Regions from separate parts of the Brachybacterium sacelli genome, predicted to be linked through region 1. Evidence: predicted binding sites of a transcription regulator. Region 1 holds the regulator's gene; the other holds the start of a gene.
The links. The regulator LexA, encoded in region 1, represses DNA repair genes until DNA is damaged. The targets are predictions, from matches to a motif close to TCGAACANNTGTTCGA.
Positions count from the first base shown of each region.

Region 2: a site for LexA is predicted at 10,299-10,314, ahead of JOF43_RS17020 (HNH endonuclease signature motif containing protein). Genes of this name have one in related genera too.

Region 1 is NZ_JAGIOD010000001.1:2,355,675-2,366,959, reverse strand. Features, by position in the region: gene nrdR (transcriptional regulator NrdR) at 25-486, opposite strand; gene JOF43_RS10645 (LysM peptidoglycan-binding domain-containing protein) at 515-910, opposite strand; gene lexA (transcriptional repressor LexA) at 1,081-1,776, shown strand; gene JOF43_RS10635 (ATP-dependent DNA helicase) at 1,828-3,858, opposite strand; gene hflX (GTPase HflX) at 3,894-5,468, opposite strand; gene JOF43_RS10625 (class I SAM-dependent methyltransferase) at 5,604-6,218, shown strand; gene dapF (diaminopimelate epimerase) at 6,235-7,083, opposite strand; gene miaA (tRNA (adenosine(37)-N6)-dimethylallyltransferase MiaA) at 7,080-8,090, opposite strand; gene JOF43_RS10610 (YbjN domain-containing protein) at 8,236-8,721, shown strand; gene miaB (tRNA (N6-isopentenyl adenosine(37)-C2)-methylthiotransferase MiaB) at 8,743-10,341, opposite strand; gene JOF43_RS10600 (regulatory protein RecX) at 10,372-11,049, opposite strand; gene recA (recombinase RecA) at 11,053-11,285, opposite strand, start outside.
Region 2 is NZ_JAGIOD010000002.1:603,380-614,664, forward strand. Features, by position in the region: gene hisH (imidazole glycerol phosphate synthase subunit HisH) at 1-143, shown strand, start outside; gene JOF43_RS16970 (hypothetical protein) at 140-298, shown strand; gene priA (bifunctional 1-(5-phosphoribosyl)-5-((5-phosphoribosylamino)methylideneamino)imidazole-4-carboxamide isomerase/phosphoribosylanthranilate isomerase PriA) at 479-1,213, shown strand; gene JOF43_RS16980 (SseB family protein) at 1,210-2,220, shown strand; gene JOF43_RS16985 (DUF1844 domain-containing protein) at 2,287-2,661, opposite strand; gene JOF43_RS16990 (DUF4352 domain-containing protein) at 2,764-3,834, opposite strand; gene infC (translation initiation factor IF-3) at 4,205-4,783, shown strand; gene rpmI (50S ribosomal protein L35) at 4,806-5,000, shown strand; gene rplT (50S ribosomal protein L20) at 5,059-5,439, shown strand; gene JOF43_RS17010 (TrmH family RNA methyltransferase) at 5,459-6,343, shown strand; gene JOF43_RS17015 (bifunctional copper resistance protein CopD/cytochrome c oxidase assembly protein) at 6,358-8,472, shown strand; gene JOF43_RS17020 (HNH endonuclease signature motif containing protein) at 8,566-10,158, opposite strand; gene JOF43_RS17025 (MBL fold metallo-hydrolase) at 10,470-11,090, opposite strand; gene JOF43_RS17030 (S-(hydroxymethyl)mycothiol dehydrogenase) at 11,087-11,285, opposite strand, start outside.

The DNA of each region.
Region 1 (11,285 bases):
TCCTTTAGCCGGAATGCCCGACTCTCAGGCGCGGGCGGACGCCGACTCTGCCCGCAGTCGGGCGATCTCGCTCTCGAAGTCCTCGAGCGAGTCGAAGTCCTGGTAGACGCTCGCGAACCGGAGGTAGGCGACCAGGTCGAGCTCCTGCAGCGGTTGGAGGATCGACAGGCCCACCTGGTGGGCGTCGACCTCCGCCTGGCCGCTGGCGCGGATGGTCTCCTCGACCCGCTGGGCGAGCAGCGCCAGCTCGTCGTCGCTCACGGGACGCCCCTGACACGCCTTGCGCACGCCGGAGATCACCTTCGTCCGACTGAACGGTTCACTGACCCCGGAGCGCTTGAGCACGGACAGGGAGGCCGTCTCGGAGGTCGAGAAGCGCCGCGAGCAGTTCGGGCACTGGCGACGGCGCCGGATGGTCGCGCCGTCGTCGGACGTGCGCGAATCCACGACCCGGGAGTCAGGATGGCGGCAGAACGGGCAGTGCATCCGGTCAGGATACCGGCACGCCCCACGGTCAGCGCGCGAGGGCCTCCACGGCCGGCAGCTCGATCTGCTGACCGGCCGTGACCCGACCGGTGGGCAGCTGGTTGAGACTGCGCACCGCCGCGACGTACTCCTGCTCGCTCATCTGCGCGGGGGCGAACTGCTCGGCATAGCCCCACAGGGTGTCGCCCGCCTCGACCGTCACGGTCACGGGATGCTCCGGTTCGGAACCCGCGAGCGCGGTGGGCACGTCGAGCACCAGCAGCAGCGTGCCGGCGACGAGCAGACCGAGCAGGAATGCGACCAGAGTCAGCAGGGCGCGGCCCCGCCGGGTGGGCTCGAGTCGAACATCCGCTCGAGACGGCTGCGCATCGCGCTGGTCGTGGTGCTGCGGGAAAGGAAGGACCGGGGCGGTTTCCGTAGGCATGTCCGAACTCCTGTTCGATCGAATCTTTGTGCGACTGTAGCCGGAGGGCGGCGCGACACGCAAGAGGAATCTCGAACACCTGTTTGGCATCGGGTGCGCGCCGCCCTAGGCTGGGCGACAGGACAACGGAACCGCGAGGGTCCGACAGACGAAGCCAGGAGGCCCGCACGATGACGCCGAGCACCCCCCAGCCGATCCGGTCGCGGGGCGACGCCCCGGCCGATCCCGCCACCGCGGGACTCACCCGTCGCCAGCGCCTCGTCCTCGAGACCATCAACGATGCGATCGCCGATCACGGGTACCCGCCCACGATGCGGGAGATCGGTGACGCGGTGGGGCTGACCTCCTCGTCCTCGGTCTCGCACCAGCTCCAGGCGCTCGAGCGCAAGGGCTTCCTGCGCCGGGATCCGAAGCGTCCGCGGGCCATGGAGGTCGTGATGCCCGAGGACGACGGCGCCCCCGCGCCCGTGCCGGTGCCCGACATCGCCCCCGAATCCGTCACCGTGCCCGTGGTCGGCCGCATCGCGGCCGGGGTGCCGATCACCGCCGAGGAGCAGGTCGAGGACGTCTTCACCCTCCCCTCGCGTCTGGTCGGCGACGGGAACCTCTTCCTGCTGCAGGTCGTCGGCGACTCGATGATCGACGCGGCCATCTGCGACGGCGACTGGGTCGTGGTGCGCAGTCAGCAGGCGGCCGAGAAGGGCGAGATCGTCGCGGCCATGATCGACGGGGAGGCCACGGTGAAGACCTTCGTCCAGCGCGATGACCACGTGTGGCTCATGCCCCACAACCCCGCCTTCGCGCCCATCCTGGGCGACCACGCCGAGATCCTCGGCAAGGTCGTCGCGGTGCTGCGCGCGGTCTGACGCGTCACCGCGCCGCCGGGTCCCGCGCTCAGTTCCTCGGGCACGTGCGCCTCACGCCTCGGCGAGGCGGCGCAGGGCACCGAGGGCGACCTCGGGATCCGCCGTCGGCCACAGAGGCGGCATCGCCTCCCGCAGGAAGCCCCCGTACCGGGCGGTGGCCAGGCGCGGGTCGAGCACGGCGACCATGCCACGGTCCTCGTCGGTGCGGATCAGGCGGCCCGCCCCCTGCGCCAGCAGCAGGGCGGCGTGCTGCGCGGAGACCGCCATGAAGCCGTTGCCGCCGCGACGGCCGATCCGCTCCTGGCGGGCGGAGGTCAGCGGGTCATCGGGCCGCGGGAACGGGATCCGGTCGATGGTGACCAGGCGCAGGGAGCGACCCGAGACGTCCACCCCCTGCCACAGCGTGAGGGTTCCGAACAGGGAGGCATCCTCGTCATCGCGGAACTTCCGCACCAGGTTCGCCATCGAGTCCTCGCCCTGGACCTCGATCGTGAGGTCGAGACGCGCCCGCACGTGCTCGGCGGCGAGCTCCGCCCCGCGCCGCGAGGAGAACAGGCACAGCGCGCCACCGCGGGAGGCCTCCACGAGATCGGTGAGATGGTCGAGCATCGCCGGCGAGGGCCCGTCCCGGCCGGGCTGCGGGAGATGGCGGGCCATGTAGAGAATCCCCTGGCGGGGGTAGGCGAAGGGGCTGCCCACGTCGAGACCGGCCCAGGCGCCGGCATCGTCTCCCGGCGGCACCTGGTCCTCGCCCGTCCGATCGGCCCGGGCCAGCCCCACCTCGCCCGCCGCGGGTTCGAAATGGCCCCCGAGGGCGAGAGTCGCCGAGGTGAGCACGGCGGTGCGGTCCTCGAGGATCGCACCGCGCATCGCCGCGGCGACGCTGAGCGGGGCCACCTGGATGCTGGAGCGCCCGGTGGCCTGCGAGTGCGAGACGGAGACCACGTCGTCCTCCCCCGGCGCCGTGAGCCGTTCGCAGACGTCGATGATCTCCTGCAGGTTAGCCCGGACCGTCTTGCGGGTGCCGGCGGTGGCCGCGGAGCCGTCCTCGCCGGCGTCCTTCGCGTCGGAGTGGGCGGTTCGCGCCTGTACGCGCAGCTGCCCGATGGCATCGGCGAGGCGCTCGGGCAGGTCGCCGAGCACTCGGCCGTCCGGCGCGAGCTCGAGGGACTCGCGCAGCTCTTCGGAGGCGTCGTCCAGGGCGATCGCCGCGACCCCCAGGCTGCGCAGCTCGCGCACGGTCCCGCGCAGCATCCCCGGGGTGAGGACCTCGGTGACGGCGCCGGTGACGCGTCCGGTGAGGTCGTGCGCCTCGTCGAAGACCACGACGTCGTGGTCCGGGATGATGCCGTGTGAGTCGAAGGCGTCGATGGCCAGAAGGGCGTGGTTGGTCACCACGATGTCGACCTCGCGCGCGATCTCCCGACTGCGCTCGGCGAAGCAGGACTCCACCATCGGACAGGTGCCCCCCAGGCACTGGGATCCGGTGACGGAGACCTGCCGCCAGGCGCGGTCGGCGACGGGGTCCTCGAGGGAGTCGCGGTCGCCGCTTTCGGTCTCCTCCGCCCATTCGCGCAGGCGACGCACCTGGTCCCCCAGGCGTTCACTGCCGCCGCGGGCGGGATCGGCTGCGGCCTCGGCGAACAGCGCCCCGGGATCGATGTCCACCGGGTAACCGCCGTCGAGCTTGTGGCGGCAGAGGTAGTTCGCCCGCCCCTTGAGCAGCGCGAAGGTGGGCGTGCGCGGAAGGTGCGGGGCGAGGGATTCCACCAGGCGCGGCAGGTCCTTGCGCACGATCTGTGTCTGCAGCGCGATCGTGGCGGTGGAGATCACCACGGGCCGACGGCTGACCAGGGCGTGGCGCAGCGCGGGCACCAGGTACCCGAGCGACTTCCCGGTGCCGGTGCCGGCCTGCACGAGCAGGTGACGACCACCGGACATGGCCGTCTCCACCGCTTCGGCCATGGCCTGCTGGCCCGGCCGTCGGGTGCCGCCGATCGCCGAGACCGCCGCGTCCATGAGGGTCGACAGCTGGATGTCGGCGGCCCCCGGGGCGGCCTGGTGAGCGGTGGCGGTGGTCATCGGCTCAGAATATCCGCGCCGTCGCCCCCGCCTAGTCAGGCCGCGCCGTGCAGCTCTGCGGCGAGCGCCTCATCCACGCGGGCATGCAGATGCGTGCCCTCCATGACGTGCTCCTCGGTGATGACCTCGCCGGTGGTGTGCACCCGGGAGACCAGGTCGCCGCGGGAGTAGGGCACCACCAAGTCGATCTCGACCGCGGGCCGCGGCAGGCGCTCCGCGATCAGCTCGCGCAGCTCCTCGACGCCCATGCCCGTGCGGGCGGAGACGACCGCCGACTCCCCGACCTGGCTGCGCAGGCGCGCGAGGGTCTCGGGCTCGGCGAGGTCCGCCTTGTTGAGCACGACGATCTCGGGGACGTCGAAGCCCTCGAGCTCGCCGAGCACGGTGCGCACGGCGAGGATCTGTCCCTCGGGATCAGGATGCGAGGCATCGACCACATGCAGCAGCAGGTCGGCGTCCCCGACCTCCTCGAGGGTGGAGCGGAAGGCCTCCACCAGCTGGGTGGGCAGGTGCCGCACGAAACCGACGGTATCGGCATAGGTGAACTCGCGGCCGTCGGGGGTCTGCGAGCGGCGCACCGTCGGATCGAGGGTCGCGAACAGCGCGTTCTCGACCAGCACGCCGGCACCGGTGAGGCGGTTCAGCAGCGAGGACTTGCCCGCGTTGGTGTACCCGGCGATCGCGACCGCGGGCACCCGGTTGCGCTTGCGATCGGCGCGCTGGGCGTCTCGGCCCGGGGTCATCGCCGTGATCTCGCGGCGCAGCTTGGCCATGCGGTCGCGGATGCGGCGGCGGTCCAGCTCGATCTTGGTCTCACCGGGTCCGCGCGAGCCCATCCCTGCCCCGCCGGCGGCGACCCGGCCGCCGGCCTGTCGCGACATCGACTCGCCCCAGCCGCGCAGCCGCGGCAGCAGGTACTCCAGCTGCGCGAGCTCCACCTGGGCCTTGCCCTCGCGGGACTTGGCGTGCTGGGCGAAGATGTCCAGGATCAGCGCGGTGCGGTCGATGACCTTCACCTTGACGATGTCCTCGAGCGCGCGGCGCTGGCCGGGGCCCAGCTCGCCGTCGGCGATCACGGTGTCGGCGCCGTGCTCGGCGACGACCTCCGCGAGCTCTGCCGCCTTGCCCTTTCCCAGGAACGTGGCGGGATCGGGATGCGCGCGGCGCTGGAGCACACCGGCGAGCACCTGGGAGCCAGCGGTCTCGGCGAGCGCCGCGAGCTCGTGCAGGCTGGTCTCCGCCTGGGCGGTGTCGCCCGAGGTGTACAGGCCGGCGAGCACGACGTTCTCCAGGCGGAGCTGGCGGTACTCGACCTCGGTGACGTCCTCGAGCTCGGTGGACAGCCCCGCCACGCGGCGCAGAGCCTGGCGGTCGGCCAGGTCGTACTGCGCACCGTCGGAGTCGGAGCCGTAGGTGACGGCGGCGACCGAGTCGTCCCCGCGGGCGAGGATCCGCTCGGTCAGCGGGTCCCGTCGACGGGAGGTCGGGGCGGCATCTGCGGGCCGGGCACCGTCGGTGCTGTCGGTGTGCGCCGCGGCCCCGGTTCCTCCCGTGGTGGTCCCGTCGACGTCGGCGTCGGAGTCGGGTTCGGGATGGAAGGCGATGGGCACGATCGGGGCACTCCTTGCGTCGGGGACGAGCGGTTCCTCCACAATCCCACGCCGGGCCCCGGTGGTCGAGTGATTTTGCGCTGGGCGGAGCCGGCGGCGGGGCGGAGGCGACGGTGGGGTCCGTATCCTGCTGAGGTGGACGAGCACTACTTCACCCCTTCCCCGGCGACCGAGGACCGGCGCTTCCCGCTGTCGGTGCGATTGGCAGAGCGCGATCTCGAGCTGACCTCGAGCGCGTCGGTCTTCAGCGGGCACGGACTGGACAAGGCCACCTCCGTGCTGCTGGGGCGGCTCGATGTGCTCACCGAGCCGCCCGCGGGCGGTCGGATCCTGGACCTGGGCTGCGGCTGGGGGCCCATCGCCCTGACCGCGGCGCTCGTGCACCCCGAGGCGGAGGTGTGGGCGGTCGACGTCAGTGCACGGGCCCGGGCGCTGACCGTCGAGAACGCGGCGCGGGCCGGCGTCGCGAACGTGCACGTGGCGGCGCCCGAGGAGGTGCCCGGGGACCTGGAGTTCGAGGCGATCTGGTCGAATCCGCCGATCCGGATCGGCAAGCCGGCCCTGCACGACCTGCTGCTGCGCTGGACGGCGCAGCTGTCACCACAGGGCACCGCGGCCCTGGTGGTGGGGAAGAATCTCGGAGCGGATCCGCTGGCCCGCTGGCTCGGCGAGCAGCTTCCGGACCGGGAAGTGGCCAAGGTGGCCAGCGCCAAGGGCTTCCGCGTGCTGGAGGTCGGGCCCAGGCGCTGAGGCCGGGCGGTCTCGGTCAGGCGAGCAGGACGCCGTCGGCCACGAGCTCGGCCGGACCCGTCAGGGTCACGTCTCCGCCGTCGGTCCAGCCCACCTCCAGCGTGCCGCCGGGCACCTCGACGGTCCAGGGGCGGCCGGTCCGGTCGCCGGCGCGCTCTGCCGCGGCCACCGCGACGGCCGCGACGCCCGTCCCGCAGGAGCGGGTCTCGCCCACGCCGCGCTCGAGCACCCGCATCGCCACGTGACGGTCCCCCCGGGTGGTGACCAGCTCGAGGTTGGTGCCTCCGGCAGGCTCCGGGTCGAGGACGGGTCGGTGCAGCAGGTCGAGCTCCTCGAGCACCAGCTCCGGCGGCAGGAAGGCGACGGCGTGGGGGTTGCCCATGTCGACGTCGGCGGCCTCGAGCACGGTCCCGGCGATCTCGACGGTACGGGCGGCGGGTGTGAGACGGCCGGCCCCCATCCCCACGCGCACCGACCAGGGTGCTCCCTCGGTCGCGGGACGCTCGAGGACCTCGACGGTGCGCACGCCGGCCCGGGTCCAGATCGCGAAGCGGTCCTCCTCCACATGCCCGGCGCGCTGCAGGTGCGCGGCGAGCACCCGCACCCCGTTGCCGCACATCTCGGCGACGGAGCCGTCGGCGTTGCGGTAGTCCATGAACCATTCGGGAGCGTCCGGCGGGGCGTCGATGCCGGCTCGCCGGGTGCGGACGGCACGGATCACGCCGTCGCCACCGATGCCGGCGCGACGGTCGGCGAGCGCGGCGACCTGCTGCGCGTCCAGGTCCAGCAGCCCGTCGGGGTCGTCGAGCAGCACGAAATCGTTCTCGGTGCCGTGACCCTTGGTGAATCGGAAACTCTCGGTCATGGCACGAGCCTAGGACCTGTGCCGTCGCCGGGAGCCTCCGCCGTGACGCCCGCCTCGATCGCCTGCAGGGCCCGCTCGAGCACTCCCCCGTCCTCGCCGTGCACTTCCCCGAGCGCGTCGATCCATCGCACGCGGTGATCGCGGCGGAACCAGGTGTCCTGCTTGCGTACCAGGCGGCGCGTGCCGACGACGGTGGACTCGACGGCATCCTGGCAGCTCATGGCGCCATCGAGCACGGACAGTCCCTGCACGTACCCAATGGCGCGCCGCGCGGTCGGGCCCTGGTCGAGGCCCCGTCCGCGCAGTTCGCGGATCTCCTCGAGCAGCCCGCGGTCCACCATCCGGTGCACACGGTGGGCGATGCGGGAGTGCAGGTCGGCGCGCTCGAGGCGGAGTCCGATCTGGACGGTGCGGTCCTCGACGTAGTGCGGGCGGGGCAGGAAGGCGGTGAAGGGGCGTCCGGTGAGCTCGCCGACCTCGAGGGCGCGCACGATACGACGGGTGTCGCGTGGTCCGATGGTGGCGGCGGCCTCGGGATCGGTGCGGCTGAGCTGCGCGTGCAGCGCCTCGGGGCCCTCCTGCACGGCGCGGGCCTCGAGGCGGGCGCGGGTCACGGCGTCGGTGGGAGGGAACTCGATCGCGTCGAGCACGGCGCGCACGTACAGACCGGAGCCGCCCACCAGGATCGGGGTGCGACCCCGGCCGCGGATGGCGGCGATCGCCGCCCTCGCCGCGCGCTGGTAGGCGGAGACGCTCGCCTCCTCGGTCACCTCGAGCACGTCGAGCAGGTGGTGGGGGACGCCCTCGCGCTCGGCCGGCGTGACCTTGGCGGTGCCGATGTCCATGCCGCGGTAGAGCTGCAGGGCGTCGGCGTTGATCACTTCCCCGTCCAGGCGTCGGGCCAGGGCGAGGGCGAGGTCCGACTTGCCGGTGGCGGTGGCGCCGACGATCGCGACCAGCGGCGTCGGACGGGGCCGCGCACCGCGAGGGGCGGGGTGTTCCTCCATGCAGGCACTCTACCTGCGCGGATACCGAAGGTCAGGCGGATCACTCCTGGTGAGGGGCCGGATGCCAGGTCGAGGGAGTAGGGTGAGCCGCGGCTCGGGTCCTCCGGGTCGTTCTCATCTCCTACTGCGATGCCCGAGGTTGGAAGTGACTGCACCGAACGAGTCCTCTGCGATGCCGGACTCGGCCGATGGTCTGGCCCCGATGTCCCTGGCGAGGGTCGAGGAGAGCCTCACCCGTCATGGGTACGCCTTCGTCGAGGACGACGAGCACCCGGAGATCCTCCGCGCCCGCTTCGACGACTACCGCTTCCAGTTCATGCTCTCCGGCGAGGACCACGCCGTGATGCAGACCCGAGGTCGCTGGAACCACTCCGTGGACATCTCCCGCAAGGTGGAGATGGTCAAGCTGTGCAACGAGTGGAACATGAACCGTATCTGGCCCAAGGTCTATGTGCGCCGTGAGTCCGAGGGCCTGCTGGGCGTCTACGGCGAGCTCGCCGCGGACTTCCGCGCCGGCGCCCTGGACTCCCAGGTCGACAGCGCGATCAAGTGCGGGCTGAGCACGGTCATCGCCTTCTTCCACAGCCTCGAGGAGCGTCTGGGGCCGGAGCTCGACGAGCTCGACGGCTAACGCCTCCGGGCCCGGCCCGGGTCAGCCCCGGGGCAGGCTCGGCATCCCGAGGACGACCGGCCCTCCCGCCGCCGCGCCGCCGTACCCGGTGCCGCAGGCCGATCCTGCCTCCATCCCCTCCACGCCGGCCTCCCAGGCGTCGCCCGAGCGGGTGCGGCGCACCGAGAACTGCTCCGTGGTCGGCGTCGCGCCGGGGGCGGCAGCCAGGGCGCTGTCGGCGATCAGGTAGTGCGGGGCGGCCCGGGTGACGGTCGCGGTCACCAGGTCGCCTGGACGGGGACGCTCGGTCCCCGGCAGGTCACCGGGCAGGGACAGGTGCACCAGACGGTGATCGCGGGCACGCCCGGAGAGGCGCTGGGTGACGTCGTCGCGCTCCCCCTCGCCCTCGGCCACGAGGACCTCGACGACGCTGCCCTCGAGCTTCTGGTTCTCCTCGTACGCGATGCGGTCCTGCAGGGCGATCAGCCGCTCGTAGCGCTCCTGGACCACCTCCTTGGGGATCTGGTCCTCCATGGTCGCCGCCGGGGTGCCCGGGCGGATCGAGTACTGGAAGGTGAAGGCACTGGAGAAGCGGGAGGACTCGACGACGTCGAGGGTGCGCTGGAAGTCCTCCTCGGTCTCCCCGGGGAAGCCGACGATGATGTCGGTGGTGATCGCCGCCTCGGGGATCCGGGCCCGCACCTTGTCGAGGATGCCGAGGAACTTCCTGCCGCGATAGGAGCGCTTCATGCGGCGCAGCACGTCGTCGGAGCCCGACTGCAGCGGCATGTGCAGCTGCGGCATGACGTTGGGGGTCTCGGCCATCGCGTCGATCACGTCGTCGGTGAACATCGCGGGGTGCGGAGAGGTGAAGCGGACCCGCTCGAGCCCGTCGATCTCGCCGCAGGAGCGCAACAGCTTCGCGAAGGCTCCGCGATCGCCGAACTCGACGCCGTAGGAGTTGACGTTCTGCCCCAGCAGGGTGACCTCGTTGGCACCGGAGTCCACGACGTCGCGCACCTCGGCGAGGATCTCGCCGGGGCGGCGGTCCTTCTCCGTGCCACGCAGGGAGGGCACGATGCAGAAGGTGCAGGTGTTGTTGCAACCGACGCTGATCGAGACCCAGGCGGCGTAGACCGATTCGCGCCGGGTGGGCAGCGTGGAGGGGAAGACCTCGAGGGACTCCAGGATCTCGACCTGGGCCTCGGAGTTGTGGCGGGCGCGGTCCAGCAGGACGGGCAGCGAGCCGATGTTGTGGGTGCCGAAGACGACGTCGACCCAGGGGGCGCGCTCGACGATGGCGGCGCGATCCTTCTGGGCGAGGCAGCCGCCCACGGCGATCTGCATACCGGGGTTGGCGTTCTTGCCGGGGCGCAGCCCGCCGAGGGTGCCGTAGAGCTTGTTGTCGGCGTTCTCGCGCACCGCGCAGGTGTTGAACACGATGACGTCGACCTCGCCGTGGCGGGCGTCGGCCTCCGGCGGGGCGGCGACATACCCGGAGTCCTCGAGCAGGCCGGTCAGCCGCTCGGAGTCGTGGACGTTCATCTGGCAGCCGAAGGTGCGCACCTGGTACGTGCCGCGGGGCACGGACCCGCGCGGGGTGGGCGTCACGGGGTCGGTCGTGAGAGAGCTGAGGGACATAGTGCCTCCAGGATACGGCGCGGGCCGAGCTCAGTGCACCGCGGGACGAGCGGCCTCACGCAGCTCGGCGGCGATGACGTGGACCGCCAGGGAGCCCGGATACCCCTTGCGGGTCAGCAGCGCGTCCAACCGCCGGGAGAGGCGGCGACGATGGCTGCCGTCGCGGTCGGTGCGCAGGCGCTCGCGGTCCTGGGGGTCAATCCGGGAGCGGACCAGATCCCGGCAGCGGGCCTCCTCGTCGCTCCGGCCCGCGGCCAGCGCGTCCTCGATGAGCGCGTCGTCCACCGCGCGTGCCTCGAGTTCGCGGCGCAGCGCCTCGTCACCCAGGGAACGCCGCGCGCGGCGCTGCTGGACCCAGTCATGGGCGAAGGCGGCGTCGTCGAGGAGCCCGGCGCGGTCCAGGCGTGCCATGACCTCGTGGGCGATGTCTGCCGACACCTCGCGCCGGGCGAGGCGGGTGCGCATCTCCCCCGCCGAGCGCCGGCGCATCGCCAGCAGGCGCATCAGGTATCGGCACTCGTGCACGACGGCCTTCTCGCGTTCCCGCGCCTGCGGGTCCTCCGCCTCGCGGGGGGCCTCCAGGATCTCCCGGGTGCGTCCGGAGAGGTCGGCGCGGACCTCGGCGGCCGTGCGGAGGTGGCCCCGGACGACGGCAGCGGCAGCGGACGTCGGCGCGCTGCCGCTGTCGGCGGGACGAGGATCCACCATCGGTCAGATGGTGGCGGGGACGTCCTCGTCGAGGAACTCGTCCTCACCGAGCGCGTCCTCGCTCGCCGCGGCCGCCGGGGCCTCCTGCGCCTCCTGGTCGGTCGCGTACTTGCCGACACCGAGGGTGCGCAGGATCTTCTCCTCGATCTCGACGGCCAGGTCGGGATTGTCCTTGAGGAACTGGCGGGCGTTCTCCTTGCCCTGGCCGAGCTGGTCGCCCTCATAGGTGAACCAGG
Region 2 (11,285 bases), on a different contig from region 1:
ACGCCGCGCTGACCGCGACCCAGTTCCACCCCGAGAAGTCCGGTGAGGCCGGGGCGGCGCTGCTGTCCAACTGGCTGCGCACCCTCCCGCGCCGCGGCACCGCGGCGGGAGCGGCGGAGGGCCTCGAGGAGCCGGTGCGATGATCTACGCCTTCCTCCTGCTGTTCGCCGGCGGCATGGTCCTCGGCGGCGCCTGGTCCTTCTACCGCTCCCGGAAGCCCTGGTGGGCGGTCGCGGGCATGGCCCTGGCCGGTCTCGCCTGCGTGGCCGTGTCGATCTGGAGGCTCCAGAGCGGCTGACCTCGTCGGCCCTGCGCCGCCCCCCGGCAGCGCGCATGACCGTCCCACCGGCCGCCTACAGGCCCGGCCATCGGCCGCCGCATCGATCCCTCCCGAGCCTCGTCCCACCGAACCCGCCCGACTCCTCGATCCCCCTTGCGGGCATCGACCCCGTTCCACCCCGCCGCCAGGAGGCACCCCATGACCGCTCCCGTGCTCGAGCTGCTCCCCGCCGTCGACGTGCAGTCCGGCCAGGCCGTCCGCCTGGTGCAGGGTGAGGCGGGCTCCGAGACCGCCTACGGCGCACCTCTGGACGCCGCCGTCACCTTCCAGGAGGGCGGGGCGAACTGGCTCCACCTCGTCGACCTCGACGCGGCCTTCGGACGCGGATCCAATGCCGGCCTGCTGGCCGAGGTCGTCGCCGCCGTCGACATGAACGTCGAGCTCTCCGGCGGCATCCGCGACGACGAGTCCCTCACGGCCGCACTGGCCACCGGGTGCCGTCGGGTCAACCTCGGCACCGCTGCGCTGGAGAACCCCGAGTGGACCGCGGAGATCATCGCCGAGCACGGAGACCGGATCGCCGTCGGCCTCGACGTGCGCGGATCCACCCTGGCCGCCCGAGGCTGGACCCGCGAGGGCGGCGACCTCTGGGAGACCCTGGAGCGCCTCGACGAGGCCGGCTGCCAGCGCTACGTGGTCACCGACGTCACCAAGGACGGCACGCTGCGCGGCCCCAACGTCGACCTGCTGCGCGAAGTGTGCTCGCGCACCGACGCCGCGGTCGTCGCCTCCGGCGGCATCTCCTCGCTCGAGGATCTGCGCGCCCTGCGCGAGCTGGTTCCCGAAGGCGTCGAGGGTGCGATAGTCGGCAAGGCCCTGTACGCCCGGGCCTTCACGATGGGCGAGGCGTTGGACGTCGCGGGGCGGCCGTGACCGAGGGGCCTGGGCGCCCGCAGGACGCCGAGGGGGCCGGCGGGGTGACCGGGGCCGAGGCGGAAGGCAGGGCCGGTGGAGTCAGCGGAGAGACCGGGGCCGACCTCGCAAGCGGGGCCGACGCAGCGGGCAGCGCCGACGCAGCGGGCAGCGCCGACGCAGCGGGCAGCGCCGACGAGATGCACCGGCCAGAGGGCACTGACCGCTCCGCGCGCGTCGAGCAGGCGCATCGCGCGCTGCCCGCCCACTTCCGCGAGAAGTCCCCGCTGACCGACACCGCCGGCGTGCCCTGGGCAGGGCGGGACTACACCGTCAGTCCCTTCCCGGGCGATGACGGTTCCGCGCCACCCGAGCTGGCTCGGGCGCTGAGCGCTCACCGCGGTGGCGAGGACCCGCACCGTCAGGCCCTGGTGGCGGCCCTCGCCGCCGGCCGGGTGCTGGTGCCGATCATGGCGGTCGCCACCGGGACCGACACCACGGCGCACGGGGTGACCGGCGACAACGGGGCCGACATGGCGATGGTCTCGATCACCGCGCCAGACGGGTCGACGGTGCTGCCGATCTTCACCTCCGTCGCGCAGCTGGCAGCGTGGCGCACCGACGCCCGTCCGGTGCCCGTGGTGGCGCCCCAGGCGGCGCAGGCGGCCGTGCAGGAAGCGTGCACCGCTCTGCTGGTCGACGCCGCGACCGCAGAGGACGAGGGTGGCCCGATCCTGCTGCCCCGCTCGGTGCTGTGGGCGCTGGCGCAGGGGCGGGAGTGGATCCCGCCCCATCTCGACCTCGAGCTCGTCGGGGTGCTGAGCCGCCTGGCCGAAGCGACGGACCAGGTGGCGGAGCTCGCCGCCCGGGCGGGGGAGCGCAGCGAGATCGACCTCCACCTGCGGCTGGCCCCGGGACTCACCAAGGGCCAGGTCCGCGCGGTGGTCGACGAGGTCTCCGCGCGCCTCGGCGCCGAACCGCTGGTCGCCGAACGCATCAGCTCGCTGCGACTCGTCCTGGGGTCCTGACCGGTTCGAGCGACAGGAGCGCCCGCGACGGCGGGGGATGGGCCGCGGGCGCGGGCGTCGGGTGCGTCAGGAGACGCGGCCGGTGTACTTCTCTCCGGGGGCCTCTCCCGGGGCGTCCGGGAAGGGGAGCGCCTCGGCGAAGGCGAGCTGCAAGGAGCGCAGTCCGTCGCGCAGCGAACGAGCGTGCTCGTTGCCGATCTCGGGAGCGGCGGCGGTCACCAGACCGGCCAGCGAGGTGATCAGCTTCCGCGCCTCGGCGAGGTCCTGGTACTGACCGGTCTCCTCGTCCTCGGCCAGACCGACCTTCACCGCGGCGGCGCTCATCAGGTGCACGCAGGCCGAGGTGATGATCTCGACCGCCGCGACCTCGGAGATGTCGCGCAGCGCCTCGGCGGAGTCCTCGGCCTGGCCTGTGATGTCGTGGTCGTGCGTGACGTTCATGGAAGTCCTTCGTGCTCAGGGGTGCGTGGTCACCGGCGGTGACCACGGCGGGAACAGGTGATGGCCGCTCGTGCGACGGTCGGTCGTGCCGTGATGCCGGGCTCAGCCGCCCAGCGGGAGGATGCCGTCGCCGGCGGAGGCGTTCTCGGCGAAGTCGATCTCCACCTCGGCCGGCTCGGAACCGATCGGGACGTCGTAGACGAGGTGGAAGGTGGCGCTCTCGCCGGGTCCGACGGTGCCATAGGCCTTGCCCTCGCCGATGTGCTTGCGCGAGGCGTCGGAATCGGTCTCGTAGGTCTCGCCGTCGGCGGTCCGCAGCGTCTCGTGGCCGTCGATCGAGACCGTGGCGTCGGTGGCGTTGTCCACCTCGAGGGTGACGACGACGAACTCGCCCTCTGCCTCGACGGCCCCGGCACCCGCGTCGCCGACCGACTGCACGCCCGGCTCGGTGCTCACCTCCCGGACGGTCACCTCTCCGATCGCGACCTCGCCGGCGGCGCTGTCGCCACCGTCCGCGGTGGCCTCGGGGGCTGCGCCCTCGGAGGGATCGGGACTCAGCGCGCGATAGGCGAGGATGCTGCCACCGATGGCGACGACCAGGATCAGCGCTGCGACCACGGCGAGGGAGGCGATCAGCACGCGAGGTCGACGGGAGTCGGGATCCGCCTCGGTCTTCGGGGCGGGGCGACGATTAGGCCGCGCCGGGCGCGGGGGAGGCGTCGGGAACCCCTCGGGCACCGGCCGCAGCACGGCGCGCGGTGCCGTGCCGGGGCGCAGGCCCGTCTCCGGGTGCAGGCCGGACGCCGGAGGCGTGCTGGTGCGGGGACCCTGGCCCGGGGCGTTGCCGGCAGCGACGCTGTCGGCGTCCTCGACGATGCCGTGGTCGGCGACGCCCTCGGGCGTGGCGCCGGAATCGGCTCCGCGGCCGGGATCGGGGTCGGTGGCGTAGCCGGCGCCGGTGCTTCCCGGGGGAACCGGATACGCCCCGTCGGTTCCCGTCGGCGGCGTCTCCTCGTTTCCCGCCGGCGGCGGCGCCCCGTATCCGTACTCCTGGGTGGCCCCCGATGACGCACCGGGCCCGCCTGACCTGGACGGATCCGAAGCATCGGCCGCCGAGGGGGACGATCCGTCACGCGGATCGGGCTCCCCGGAAGTGTCGCGGTCGATACCCACCCGATCTCCTCGCTGGTCGCAGCACGTGGACGCGACGCACATCACCTGGACTGCGCGGACGCTCCTGCTAGGATAGACGACTGGAACAGGTCGAAACCCTCGTCACGTCGTTCCTCAAGTGGAGTCCCTTCCCACCTCGCAGCAACCAGCTCGCGCTTCCGGGCCGAGCGAACCGCAGCCGGGTCAGTATCGCCGTCGGGCCATCGTGCCCGATCGTCGGGCCGCAGTGCCCGACAGACGCTCCGGCGCCCGGCACCTTGGGGCCTCCGCATGAAGCGGGGGCCTTCGTCGTGTCCGACTCGAACCAAGGTGAGGAGCCAACATCAGCGAACAGCGCATCAACGGTCAGATCAGGGTCCCCAAGGTCCTGCTGGTCGGGCCCGCCGGCGAACAGGTCGGCGAGGTCCGTGTCGAGGACGCCCTGCGTCTCGCCGCGGAAGCAGATCTCGACCTCGTCGAGGTCGCACCCGGCGCGAACCCGCCGGTCGCCCGCCTCATGGATTACGGCAAGTACAAGTACGAAGCCAACCTGAAGGCCCGCGAGTCGCGGAAGAACCAGGCGAACACGGTCCAGAAGGAAATCCGGATGGGCCTGAAGATTGACACCCACGACTACGAGACCAAGCGCCGCAATGTTGAGAAGTTCCTGGACGGCGGCGACAAGGTCAAGGTCATCATCCGCTTCCGCGGGCGTGAGCAGTCCCGTCCCGAGCGGGGCGTGAAGCTGCTGCAGCGTATGGCCGAGGACGTCGCCGAGTACGGCTTCGTCGAGTCCCATCCGCGGCAGGACGGCCGCAACATGGTGATGGTCTTCGGGCCTCACAAGAAGAAGGCCCAGGCCATGGCCGAGGCCCGCAAGCGCAAGACTGACGCCGAGAAGGCTGCCGCCCGGAACAAGGACGACTCGTCCGACTCCGCGGCCGATGCCGGCTCCGGCACCGAGTCCTGAACGTACGAAGGAGAACAGGCACATGCCGAAGAACAAGACCCATTCGGGGACCAAGAAGCGCGTCCGCGTGACCGGCTCGGGCAAGCTCATGCGGGAGAAGGCGAACGCTCGTCACCTCCTGGAGCACAAGTCCTCCTCGCGCAAGCGCCGTCTCGGCAGCGACACCTCTGTCGACAAGGCCGACGTCAAGCGCATGAAGAAGCTGCTGGGCCGCTGATCGCCCACGCGGGAGCACGCCTCCCGCGCCCCTGAACTTACGATCGAAGGAGTATCACGTGGCACGCGTGAAGCGGGCGGTCAACGCCCAGAAGAAGCGTCGGGAGATCCTCGAGCAGGCCAGCGGTTACCGTGGCCAGCGCTCTCGTCTGTACCGCAAGGCGAAGGAGCAGGTCCTTCACTCGCAGACCTACAACTACCGTGACCGCAAGAAGCGCAAGGGCGACTTCCGTCAGCTCTGGATCCAGCGCATCAACGCCGCCTCGCGCGCCAACGGACTCACCTACAACCGCCTCATCCAGGGCCTCGGCCTCGCGGGTGTCGAGGTCGATCGTCGCATGCTCGCCGAGCTCGCGGTCAACGACGCCCCGGCGTTCGCCGCCCTGGTCGAGGTCGCCAAGAACGCCCTCCCCAAGGACGTCAACGCGCCGGCAGCCTGACATCGCGTCGCACCACGCGATGACCGAGCGCCCGGATCAGTCGCCGATCACCTCCCCCCGCTCCGAGCGGGTGCGGACGGTGGCGGCACTGGCCGGGCGCTCCGCGCGTCGCAAGCTCAGCCGGTTCCGCATCGAGGGACCGCAGGCGGTCCGCTCCCTGCTCAGGGACCGCCCTGATCTGGCGCTCGAACTCTTCGTCACCGCCCGCGCCGCGGCGGACCACCCCGAGCTGGCCGATCTCGCCGGGGCCGCGAGCGTCCCCGTGCACGAGGTCGAGGACCGCATCCTGCGTGCCATGGTCCGCGAGAGCGGCGACGGCGGCGAGGCCCCCGACGGCGCCGGAGCGCTGGTCAGCCCGCAGGGAGTGCTCGCTGTGGGCACCCTTCCCGCGCCCGACCCGTCCTTGGCCCTCACCGCGGTCAGGGACCTCCCATCGCTGCAGCCCGTGATGGTTCTCGTGCTGCACGAGGTGCGCGATCCCGGCAACGTCGGGACCCTGATCCGCACCGCCGACGCCGCGGGCGCCGATCTCGTGGTGCTCACCCGCACCAGCGCCGACCCCTACGGGCCGAAGGCAGTGCGCGCCTCGGTGGGCAGCCTGTTCCACCTCCCCGTCCTCACCGGTGCCGACGGCTCCGAGATGCTCGCGGCACTCGCCGATGCCGACATCACCGCGGCCGCCACCAGTGGCTACGCGCAGGCCGAGCTGTTCACCGCCGACCTTCCCGAACGTATCGCCTGGATCCTGGGCAACGAGGCCCGCGGCCTGGATAGGGCCACCCTGGACGCGGCGCCGCTGTCGGTCCGCATCCCGCTCGCAGGGCGCGCGGAGTCCCTGAACGTCCACACCGCGGCGACGGTCTGCCTGTTCGAGTCCCTGCGACGTCGGCAGGCGGGGGCATGAGCAGAGGCGGGAGCATGAGCAGTCGCGCCCTCCGGATCGGCGCTCTCGCCCTCCCCTTCCTGCTGGTCCTGACCCTCGCGAGCGCCCTCATCGGTCTGCTCGCCACCGGGGCCGCCCGACCTGCGACCCTCGTTCCCGCGTCGCCCCTGGTCACCTGGGGGACGCCCGTCGTGCGCGCCCTGCATCATCTCGGGCTGCTGCTCGCCGTCGGGGCCGGCGGCACCGCCGTCCTGCTCCTGCCCGGGCCGTCCCGTCGCGAGGTGACGACGCTGGATCCGGTGCGCCGCCGCACGGTGCGGCTCGGCGCGGCCGGTGCCCTGCTGTGGGCCGCGGCCTCGGTGACGCTGGTCCCGTTGGGCGGTCTCGAAGCGGCCGGGGCGGACTCGGGCCTGAACGTGTGGGACATCGCGCTGGGCGGGGACCTCGGCCGGGTGCAGCTGATCATCGGCATCGCGGCGGCGCTGTCCGCCCTCGCCTATGCGCTCGCCCGCTCTACCGTCCTGGCCTGCTGGGGTCTGGCCTTCGCCGGGATCGGCGTCGCCTCCCTGGGCCTGGCCGGTCACGCCGGCGCGAGCCTTGACCACGTCAACGCCGTCAACGCGATGGTGCTCCATCTGCTCGCCGTCTCCGTCTGGGTGGGCGGGCTGCTGCTGATCGGTCTGATCGCCCCGTGGCTCGGCGACGAGCGACTGTCGACGACGGTGCACCGCTTCTCCCCCTGGGCGCTGGCCGCGGTCGCCTCGCTCGCGATCAGTGGCCTGCTCAGCGCCTCGATCCGGATGTCCACCTGGGGCGAGCTGCTGACCACCGGCTACGGCCGCGTGGTGCTGGCCAAGGCCGTCGGCCTGATCACGCTGGCTTGCCTCGGAGCCGTGCAGCGGCGCCGGCTCGACGACCGGCTGCGCTTCCGCCACCTGGCCGCGACCGAGGGCGTGGTGATGGCGGCGGTGATCGGCGCCTCGATCGCGCTGGGCCGTTCCGCGCCGCCGGTGCCGCAGGAGATCCCTGCCGAGGGCGACCTGAGGATCCTGTCGCTGGTCGGGTACCTGGCGCCGGAGCAGGAGTTCGGCCCCAGCACGATGTTCACGCTGTTCCAGCCCGACTGGATCGCGCTGGCGCTGGCCGCGTCCCTGGCCGCTCTGTACGTGACCGGCGTGGTGCGGCTGGCCCGTCGCGGGGACTCCTGGCAGTGGCACCGTACGCTCGCCTTCGTGCTGGGCTGTGTGGCCCTCGCCTGGGTGACGAGCGGGGGAGCGGCCGCCTGGGGTCGGTTCCGCTTCGACGCCCACATGGTCCAGCACATGGCGATGATGATGATCGTGCCCCCGCTGTGGGTGCTCGGCGGGCCCGTCACCCTGCTCTCGCGGGCCGTCGCCCCGCGCACCGACGGCTCCCGCGGGATCCGGGAATGGGTGCTCGCGGGCCTCCACTCCCGCTACTCGCGGCTGGTCTCCTCGCCGCCGGTGGCCGGCCTCCTGTTCGCCGGATCCCTGGTGGTCTTCTACTTCTCGCCGCTGTTCGAGGCCGCGATGTACACCCACGTCGGCCATGTGCTGATGGTGGTGCACTTCTTGGCCACGGGCTACCTGTTCGCCTGGGTGCTGATCGGGGTGGATCCGTCCCCCAGGCCGATCAACCCGATACTGAAGCTGATCACACTGCTGGTCACCCTCGCCTTCCACGCCTTCTTCGGGGTGGCGCTGGTGTCCGCGACCTGGTTGATCGCCCCGGACTGGTACGGGGAGCTCGGGATGTACTCGGCCGAGCAGCTCCAGCTGATCCAGGTCCGCGGCGGATCGATCATGTGGGCGGTCTCCGAGATCCCCACCCTCGGCTACGCGATCCTGATGGCCACGATGTGGATGCAGTCCGAGGACCGTCACGCCCGCCAGTACGACCGCAAGGCCGACCGCGACGGTGGGGCCGAGCTCGAGGCCTACAACGCCTATCTCGCGCGGCTGCGGGGAGAGGTACCGCCGACTGCGGAGGCTCCGCGGTCCGGGCAGGGGGCGCAGGCTGCCGCAGGTTCTCCGACGGTCGCCGTCCAGCAGGACGCGCAGGACCAGACGGATCCGTCCGTGACCCCCGACCAGCAGGGTGAGAAGGACCCCACGGACCCACCCGCGTGACCTGCTCCAGGGCAGCGCCGTGCCAGACGTGAACGGCCGGGGATCGGCCCCGGGGACGAGACGCCGACGCGCTGATCGGGTCCCGTAGGCAGGTCAGAACGGCGGCGGCTTCTCGGGCGGATGGAGCTCGCCGCCGCGGCCGATCCACCATCCGGCCTCGCCATCGGGCCCGGCGGCCTCGTCACCGGGGGAGAGTCCCCGTTCCTGGACCTCGCGTCGTCCTCGCGCGCTCTCCTCGCGCATCCGTCGCCTGGTCTCGAACTGCTCCCAGGCGGCGGTCATCTCCGCGATGACCTGATCGGTGGCGAGGTCGCGTGCGTCCTCCTGCATCGTCATGAGCATCCCCGACACGTCCCACCAAGTCTTCCCGGCCGGGTCATCGCGCACGGGATCGAGCAGGCCCAGGGTCTTGAGCCGGTGGTGCTCGCGGCAGAGGTCGTGCAGGTTCTCCACCGCGGTCCGCCCGCCGGTGGACGGGTCCTCGTGGTCGAACTCCTCGAGGTGGTCCGTCTCCGCCAGCCACGAGGTGGGTCGGTTGCAGCCCGGCACGGCGCAGACGGGATGGCGAAGGCGGAGGTGCTCCAGCTGCTCGGCGCTCGGACGGTAGCGATCCGCAGCGAGGGGCAGGAAGCGGCCGGAGGTCGGGTCGGTGAGCACCCTGTACCAGGTGCTCTCGCGCCCGGCGAGGTCGCGCGCCATCGCAGCCGGGATCGGCGTGGTGCCGTCGAGCACGCCGGGAGCGTCGGATTCCCCGAGCAGCGTCATGAACGGGACGGTCACGTTCACGCGGAACCGGGTGGTGGGCACCTCGACCCCGTCGGTGTCGAGAACGGCGCCCATCAGCACCGTGTAGCGGGTCCCGGAGATCGTCGGGACCTCCCCGGTGCTCTCGATGACGCCCCCGGGGTCCGCGGGCAGCGGGGTGCCGTCCTCCAGGGCGGCCAGCTGGGAGTTCTTCACGGCGTGCGCGGCCTGATCGAGACGACGGCTGAGATCCAGCACCTCGGGGATGGGACCGATGACGCGCAGGCAGCCGGTGCCATCAGGGCGCGGCGGATCGAGGACCACGCGGCGTCGGGCCTCGGGCGATGCGTGCTCCGGGAGCGCGCTGTGGGAGGTCGCCGCGGTGATCAGGTGGCCCAGGCGGAGGGAGAAGGCCTCGGGGCTCACGGCGAGGTCCGCCAGCGTGAGCGCCTCGTCGACCTCCCGCACGGCATCGTCCTCGAGATCCCCGGTGCGCTCGAGAAGTCGCTCGAACCACGCCACCGGGAAGTCCCCCTCGCCTAATCGCTCGAGGCTGCGGTGGAGGAGGACCCCGACACGGTGCGATTCGCGGATCATGCGGGCGGCCTGCACCCTCGTGCAACGCAGGGCGAGGGAGACGTGCAGCTCGTCCATGGCGGCGCCGTCCCTGTCGAGCTCGGGACCCAGCGGATCCTGCGAGGACTCGATCACGACGCGGTATCGCTCGGCGAGACGGCAGGAGTCCTGCCTGCCGCTGTCCCACAGCTCCGCCAGCTTCTGCGCCGTGTGCGGGGAGCGGTCCAGGCCGGCTCGGCGGACGCTGTTGCGGGAGATCGCCGCACGGCGTCGCGTGCGCGCCACGGCCTTCTCCCGCGCTGCATCCGCCTCGGGACCGGCAGGCGCGAGGAGGAACGGGGCCGAGCTGTCGTCGAACTCGCCCATCGCCTCTCGCCTCCTCGCAGTCCTCGGCGGGAGCTGCCCCGCCGCCTCGTCGAATATGTGACCTATTCTACCGCGAGGGGTGTGACGACTGAGCGATTGTGGAAAACCCGTCACGGGTTCTGACCTGCTGCGACAGGCGATCGAACACCTGGACGATCGGCGCGGCGCATACATATCCGCCGCAGGGAGGGTGAGGTGCTGACCGACCCGACGTCGTACGGCGGCGGTCGCGCTTCTGCGACCGCCGCCGTACGACAGCAGGCGTGCTCATCAGGAGCGAGGTCCCTGAGCCCTCGCATTCATCGGGCCCCTCACAGCCATTCGCCGCGAGCGGCCTCCTTCTCGGCGCCGATCGTGGTGTCGGGGCCGTGGCCCGTGTGCACCACCGTGTCCTCCGGCAGTGCGAAGAGGCGCTCGCGGACCGACTGCTCGATCGTCTCGCGCGAGGAGAAGGAGCGTCCGGTGGCCCCGGGTCCGCCCTGGAACAGCGTGTCCCCGCTGAACACCGCGCCGAGCTCCGCGACGTAGTAGCAGGTGGAGCCGGGGGAGTGGCCAGGGGTGTGCAGGGCCTCGAGGTCCACGCCGGCGATGGTGAACATGTCGCCGTCGGTGACGTCGCCGTCCCAGGGGAGATCACCGTGGGTGAGCTGCCAGACCTCGCGATCGGCGGGGTTCAGCAGGATCGGCGCCTCGAGCGCCTCGGAGAGCTCTGGGGCCATCCGGACGTGGTCGTCATGCGCGTGGGTCAGCAGGATGCCGACGCACTCGCGCTCTCCCACCAGGTCACGGACCGTCGACACGTCGTGCGGGGCGTCGAACACGACGCACTGCTCGTCATCGCCGAGCACCCACACGTTGTTGTCGACCTCATGGGTCTCCCCGTCGAGGCTGAACGTGCCGGAGGTGGTGGCGTGGTCCAGGCGAGCGCTCATCGGCCGACCACCGCCACGGTGCGCAGGGTGTCGCCCTCGTGGAGGGAGTCCAGGGCCGCGTCGACCCCGGGCAGGTCGGTGCGTCCGGTGACGAAGCGGTCCAGCGGCAGACGGCCCTGCAGGAACAGGTCCGTGAGGTAGGGGAAGTCGCGCTCGGGCAGGCAGTCTCCGTACCAGGAGGACTTCAGCGCGCCG